2 regions of the Rossellomorea sp. GCM10028870 genome follow, and region 2 is predicted to be linked to the other one. Evidence: riboswitches for the same ligand, from Rfam matches in the RefSeq annotation. Region 2 holds a riboswitch; the other holds the start of a gene.

Region 1 (3,500 bases), on a different contig from region 2:
AGGAATCTTATAATCTTTCTTTTCTTCTGAGTACTCTAATCTGAACAAAGGATCTATACTTGCTGTGGATCCGGCTATGATCGAGGTGGATGAATTAGGGGCGACGGCCATTAAATATCCGTTTCGTATCCCTTTAGTAGAAACTTCCTCCCTGAGTACATTCCACCTTGGTCCTGAATATCCTTTTTTGGAAAAATACTCTCCGGTGGACCAATCTGAACCGCTGAAATATGGATAAGATCCTTTTTCTATTGCTAATTCATGACTGGCTTTAATCGTGTAATAGGCAACATCCTCGTATAAGGAATCACAATAATCAACGGCTTCATCGCTCTCCCATTTCAACCCTTTTAAAGCAAGAAGGTGATGCCACCCAAAGGTTCCTAATCCAATCCCTCTATAGCGCCTGTTTGTCAGTTGGGCTTGCAGGACTGGAAGTTTATTTATATCAATGACATTATCCAGTAATCTTACTCCTATGGACACCACTCTTTCCAGCTCATCATCCATTACCGTTTTAGCTAAAGAAACAGATGCCAGATTACAGACGACATAATCTCCCGGAGATTTATAGGTAATGATTTTCCCGTCCTTTATGACCTCTTCTTCCATAATGGTCGCACTCATATTCTGGGCGATTTCCGTACATAAATTACTGCAGTAAATCATCCCCTTATGCTGATTGGCATTTAGCCGATTGACTGTATCTCGGTAAAACATATAGGGTGTTCCCGTTTCAAGCTGGGAAATCATGATCCGCTTGAAAATTTCAATCGCTGGGACCACTTCCCTTGAAAGGTCAGGGTTTTCTACACACTCCCAGTACTTATCCCTGAACGAGCCTTCTCCATCCTTTTCGTCATAGTAATCTTCCAGTGAAAAACCCATGCCTATTTTCACTTCATGAGGATCAAATAAATACCATTCCCCTCTTTTCTCCACTTGCTCCATAAATAAATCAGGTAAGCTGACACCTGTGAAGAGGTCATGAGTACGCTGCCTTTCATCTCCATTATTTAATCGCGTATCAAGAAAAGGAAAAATATCCTTATGCCATACATCTAAATATACAGCGATTGCTCCTTGACGCTGGCCTAATTGATCAACCGATACGGCCGTGTTATTTAATTGCTTCATCCATGGAATAACACCTGAACTTACACCCTTGAAGCCTTTAATATCACTTCCTCTGCTTCGGACTTTCCCTAAATAGATACCCAGGCCTCCACCGTTTTTACTTAATGTGGAAACATCTGTATTGCTGTCATAAATGCTCCTTAAATCATCTGCCACCGTATCAATAAAACAACTTGATAACTGACCATGACTTTTCCCCGCATTGGCGAATGTAGGGGTGGCTACCGTCATATACAAATTGGATAGTGCCCAATACGCTTCCTGAATGAGCGCCATCCGCTTATCACGCGGTTCGTTCATAAAGAGAGTCATGGCAATGATCAATAATCGCTCTTGTGGTAATTCAAGAATCTTTCCATCATGGGATTTTGTTAAATACCGCTCTGTTAATGTGACGATCCCTATGTAAGTAAACAATTGATCTTTAGATGAATCCATGATCGTTGCCAGGAAGTCTATATCTTCTTTTGTATAAGATTCGAGCAGGGCTGACGTATATAATTTCCGATCAGTCAACTCGTGAATTGATTTATTAAAGGAACTGTATAACTTGTCTTTTTCAATTCCCCTGGAATTAGCAACTGTACGATAAAGGTTTTTTAAATAAAGTGTTGCAGCCACATAGGTCCAATCGGGTTCATGGGCAGAAATACGTTCAACTGCAGTGAGAATCATGAAATGATAAAGCTTTTCTTTACTCAGTACAGACTGTCCGTTAGCATACATAAAAATCTTTTCATCGAATTCTTTAAAATGGAGCTGTGGAAAACGACTGTGGAGACTTGTTATAATCTCCTCTGCTTCCACTATTAGTCGCTGCTCTTGTGATACGATTGACATAAATATTCCTCCCAATTTATACAGTGTGGATAGGATTCAAAAAAGCCCATCCTTCAGAAGGATGGGCCTAATATATACGGAGATATGTACATAGACTTAAAGCCTATTACAATCCTCGCTTTATCCTCCCAATTCCCGAAGAAGATAACACGTGAATAAATAAGGCAGGTCTCCTGACTCATGCTTCACCCTACTCTAAGGCCTTCCCATCGTATAAGACAGTGGCAGTTCCTTATTTCGTCAGCACTTACAGTTGCGGGGACAGCTCCGGATTCACACCGGATTCCCTTTTAAGTCCATTCAGACACCCTATTCACAGGTTATAATCAATATATTGTTAAAATCATCAAACATAACACTAAATGTTGTGTTCTGTATCATCATAAACGATTAAAAATGAATTTACAAGTGGAACTATTCACTTTGTTTAGAAGTTGAAATCTTTTAATAGTATCACTCTATTACACTCGTAAAGTCAAGAGTTGTAATAAGTTGAACAGAAGGAAGGATAAATCCTTCCTATGAAATATGCTTATAATTATTATTTTCCATGAAAAGAATAGGAGAAGATTGAATACAACCTTCAAATGGACACTAGTCAGCCGACACCTTCCTACATGTTAGTTGAAGAAAATGTTCCCACTCTCTATAATTCAAATAGAAGGTTGTTTGACAGTATTCTTTGGTCCCCAATATTTTTTATTGGCTGTTTAAATGGAGAATGAACTCGATTTAAACAGCCTCTTTTTTTTAGTTCGGCTTTAATGTATGTGAAAATCCTCTTACAATTTCATTTCTACCCGGGAGCTTTCAGTTCAAATGTAACCGCATACACAATAGTGAAAGAGGGACCATATAAGCAATTTAATGTATTTCAACCTTATTACAATCAATACTTTTCAGCTTAAATACTTTCTTTTTACGGTTTTTTCATTTAAAATGCGCATTAAGTGATTTTTTTCGAAATCACACCTTAGTTCTGAAAGGAGTCTATTATGAAAAAATTATTAACGACTTTACTATTAGCATTACTAACGATTGGACTAGCCGCTTGCGGTTCGAACGAGGAGAGCCAAAAACAAGCTGAAGATAAAGCGAAGACAGAAGAAAAAAGCGATGGACAGGCTCAAGAGGAGCAAGCTAAGCAGATGGAAGAAATGCAGAAGAAAATGGATGAACAAAAGGTTGAAAAAGATAAGATCGTTGCCATTGTAAACGATGAAAAAATTAAAGGTGAAGATTTCAACAACGTATTGACTCAATCACAAATGCAGTATCAACAAATGGGTCAAGACCCGACAAGTAAAGAGGCAGCAAAGAAGATAAAAGAACAAACTATTGATAGTCTGGTTGGACAAACACTCCTTATGCAGCAAGCCGATGAAAAAGGATATAAGGCATCAGAAGATGAAATCAATAAACAACTGGAAGAAGTTAAAAAGCAGTACGGTGATGAAAAGAAGTTTGAAGATGCAATGAAAAAAGCCGGATTCACGATGGATGAGTTAAAAACTCAAATCGCT
Region 2 (3,500 bases):
AAAACGTCATGGGGCTCGAACTCGTCGGGGAAGAAGGAGATTTCAAACGCTTCCGTTCACCTGCTGATATCGGTAACATCATCGACCTGAAATTAACCCCGATCGGACGCGGTCAGGCAGGCGTCGGCACCGTTCATCACATTGCCTGGCGTGCAGTCGATGACAGAGACCAACTGGAATGGCAAAAGGTCGTGGCTGACAATGGATACCGCGTCACACCGGTACAGGACCGCCAATATTTTAACGCAATATATTTCCGGGAGCACGGTGAAATCCTGTTTGAAATCGCAACGGATCCTCCCGGGTTTGCACATGATGAATCCCAGGAAACGATGGGGAATAGCTTGATGCTTCCGGAGAGATACGAGGCTCATCGGGAGCAAATTGCACGGACATTGATTCCGATTGAGGTTCGGGAACTGGATTGAGAGAAGGACGGTTCGCATGCTGAGGGCAAGTGGACCGTCCTTTTGGTTATTATAATGAAGAAATACCACAACCTGGCATGATTACGGGAGTGGAAAATAATTTATTTGGGATAAAACATCGGCACGCCGGGGGCAGACCGCCGTATTCGGTGCAATCATAAAAAACAATGCCCCTGCCAAAATCAGCAAGAGCACTGTTCCCATTAGAAACCAACTGGCTTATTTATATCTTATGAATCGTTTATACTGTTACATCCTTTTCCTCGTGATCTTTACGGATCTGATTTAACTCCTCCGTCAGCCGCAGGAATTCCTCTTTGTTTCGATCACGTAATGATTGGTCGATTTTCTGTTCGAGTTGCTCTTTCCGGAATGTTAGCAGGGCCTTGTCCAAAATCATTTCTGCAAAAAGAGAGTCTATGCCGGGTACCTCGGACTGTGGTGAATTTAGCAAATACTTCTTCATGAAAAATCAACTCCTTGACCTTTTTTCTATTATACTAACCATTGTCTCAATATTCAAACATTTTAAACGAAAAAATTAAATTATTTCAAGGAAAGGAGGTTGCAAACCAGTTACATTAAGGTTTTGTTAAGTTTGCTAGATTTGTAGTAACGTCTAAAAAAACTCCAGATTTCAAAAGGAAAATATATCAATTAATAAAATTGTTTGTAATTTTTAGAAATATTTGATATGTTTGATTGGAAAACTGAATACGTGTAGAAGCAGGTGTAGAGGGATGTGACGATCCTCTACTTAATAGGGAAGTTCGGTTAGAGTCCGACGCTGTCCCGCAACTGTAATTGGGAGCGATTCGAAAAAGCCACTGTCTTTAGAAATTTGAAGATGGGAAGGTTCGGAGAGTGATGATCATAAGTCAGGAGACCTGCCTGTTTCAGCACACATCAATACCTACGAGGATAGGGGGTGTTAAGTGCGAACGAGTGATCAACATTTTTTGTTTTGGCTTTTTGGGGTAACAGAAAATGTTTATTTAAGCATCAGTTCGATCTTAACAACTTCTTTTTAGAAGTTGTTTTTTATTGTCGATTTTTAAACAAGACGGATTCGAGGTGAACTTCTTTGTATGGAACAGTTGAGTATTTTACCGATTACTTCAAAACGTGCATTATGAACAACTTCAGTGGAGAAAAGCCACTTATGCTTCCTTCTAATTATCAGCGATTGACAGAAGAAATCATAATGCGGATAGAAAAAAGAGAAGAAAAAGAAGTTTGTCTGAGCAATCTTGAAAGGGCTTACAACAAAATAAATGATGAGTTATTTGGAGATAGGAGGAAGAGATGATTGGAAGCTAAAGAAAAATTTTTCCCCGGACTTGATGGTGTTGTTGCAGCAGAAACAAAGATCTCGTTTTTAGATACGGTACAAAGTGAAATTGTCATCCAGGGTTATGACCTTATTAAACTATCACAATCTAAAGAGTACATGGATATTGTCCATTTACTGCTGGAAGAGAGTTTACCTGATTCTGCAGAGAAAGAAGCGGTGGAAAAGGTGTTGAAAGGTGAATATGAAATACCTGGGGAACTGATTGAAATATTCAAACAGCTTCCTGGAAATACACATCCCATGGATGGGCTTAGAACAGGAATTTCAGCTCTTGCAGGATATGACAACAAACTCGATGATCGTTCATTACCCGTGAATAAAGGGCGGGCTTATCAACTTCTTGGAATGGTGCCCAACGTTGTGGCGAATAGCTATCGAATCATTCAACAAATGGAGCCGATCCGTCCAAACGAAGATCTATCATACAGTGCAAATTTCTTTTACATGATCACTGGGCGAGTCCCTTCTCTACTGGAAGAAAAGATATTTGACCGCTCTTTAGTCCTTTATAGTGAGCATGAGATGCCGAATTCCACTTTCACGGCAAGGGTGATCGCGTCTACTCATTCTGATTTATACGGTGCCTTAACCGGTGCGGTGGCTTCCTTAAAAGGGAACCTGCACGGAGGAGCGAATGAAGCGGTTATGTACATGCTTAATGAAGCAGGCAGTGTGGAAGCATTTGAAGAGTTGCTCGAAATGAAAATGATGAAAAAAGAAAAAATCATGGGGTTTGGGCATCGCGTGTATATGAAGAAGATGGACCCGAGGGCATTAATGATGAAGGAAGCGTTAAAAGAACTATGTGATTTAAAAGGCGACCACCTTTTATATGAAATGTGTGAAGCTGGTGAGAGAGTAATGGAGAGAGAGAAAGGAATCTATCCGAATCTTGATTATTATGCAGCTCCGGTCTATTGGATGTTGGGGATACCGATTCCACTATATACTCCAATCTTCTTTAGTGCCAGAACAGTCGGACTTTGTGCGCATGTTATTGAGCAGCACGCCAATAATCGACTCTTCCGTCCGCGAGTACATTATACAGGCGAGCGACGTGTATTTAATTAAACAACTGGGGAGTTGTAACGTCGTCCGCCTGATGCAAATGGATATTTTGGCGAATACCCATTTATATCATAAATAACTTTTAACAGAAAAGGAAGGTATCTCATGTTGAAAACGAACGAAACGACGAAAACCGATGTGTTATTGGAAGAAATAGCCGATTACGTATTAGATAGAGACATCACAAGTACGGAAGCATATGAAACGGCACGCTATGTATTGTTTGATACGCTTGGATGCGGAATTCTTGCTTTGAAATACCCGGAATGTACGAAGCTTCTGGGACCTGTCGTACCCGGGACAATTGTACCGAATGGGACTCGAGTGCCAGGTACATCGTTCGTCCTTGATCCTGTGAAAGGAGCATTCAACATAGGGTGCATGATCCGCTGGCTGGATTACAATGATACGTGGCTCGCTGCGGAATGGGGACATCCATCTGACAACCTTGGAGGCATTCTTGCTGTAGCGGATTATGTAAGCCAGGTACGGATTTCGGAAGGGAAAGAACCATTACAAGTTCGGGATGTGCTCGAAATGATGATCAAGGCCCACGAGATTCAGGGAGTACTGGCCTTGGAAAATAGCTTGAATCGTGTAGGTATCGATCATGTTCTATTTGTGAAAATCGCAACGACAGCTGTTGTAAC

The links. A riboswitch is a leader RNA that binds a small molecule or an ion and turns the genes downstream of it on or off. The one in region 2 is predicted to bind cobalamin.
Region 1: it holds a riboswitch for cobalamin, as region 2 does, so the genes downstream of both, ACFQWC_RS09070 (ribonucleoside-diphosphate reductase subunit alpha) here and ACFQWC_RS12550 (hypothetical protein) in region 2, are expected to answer to the same signal.

The regions. Positions count from the first base shown of each region.
Region 1 covers NZ_JBHTGN010000001.1:1,765,098-1,768,597, forward strand. The annotation lists gene ACFQWC_RS09070 (ribonucleoside-diphosphate reductase subunit alpha) at 1-1,977, opposite strand, end outside; cobalamin riboswitch at 2,124-2,304, opposite strand; gene ACFQWC_RS09075 (SurA N-terminal domain-containing protein) at 2,973-3,500, shown strand, end outside.
Region 2 covers NZ_JBHTGN010000002.1:356,332-359,831, reverse strand. The annotation lists gene ACFQWC_RS12560 (ring-cleaving dioxygenase) at 1-428, shown strand, start outside; gene ACFQWC_RS12555 (IDEAL domain-containing protein) at 670-894, opposite strand; cobalamin riboswitch at 1,140-1,337, shown strand; gene ACFQWC_RS12550 (hypothetical protein) at 1,513-1,737, shown strand; gene mmgD (citrate synthase) at 1,738-2,853, shown strand; gene prpD (2-methylcitrate dehydratase) at 2,956-3,500, shown strand, end outside.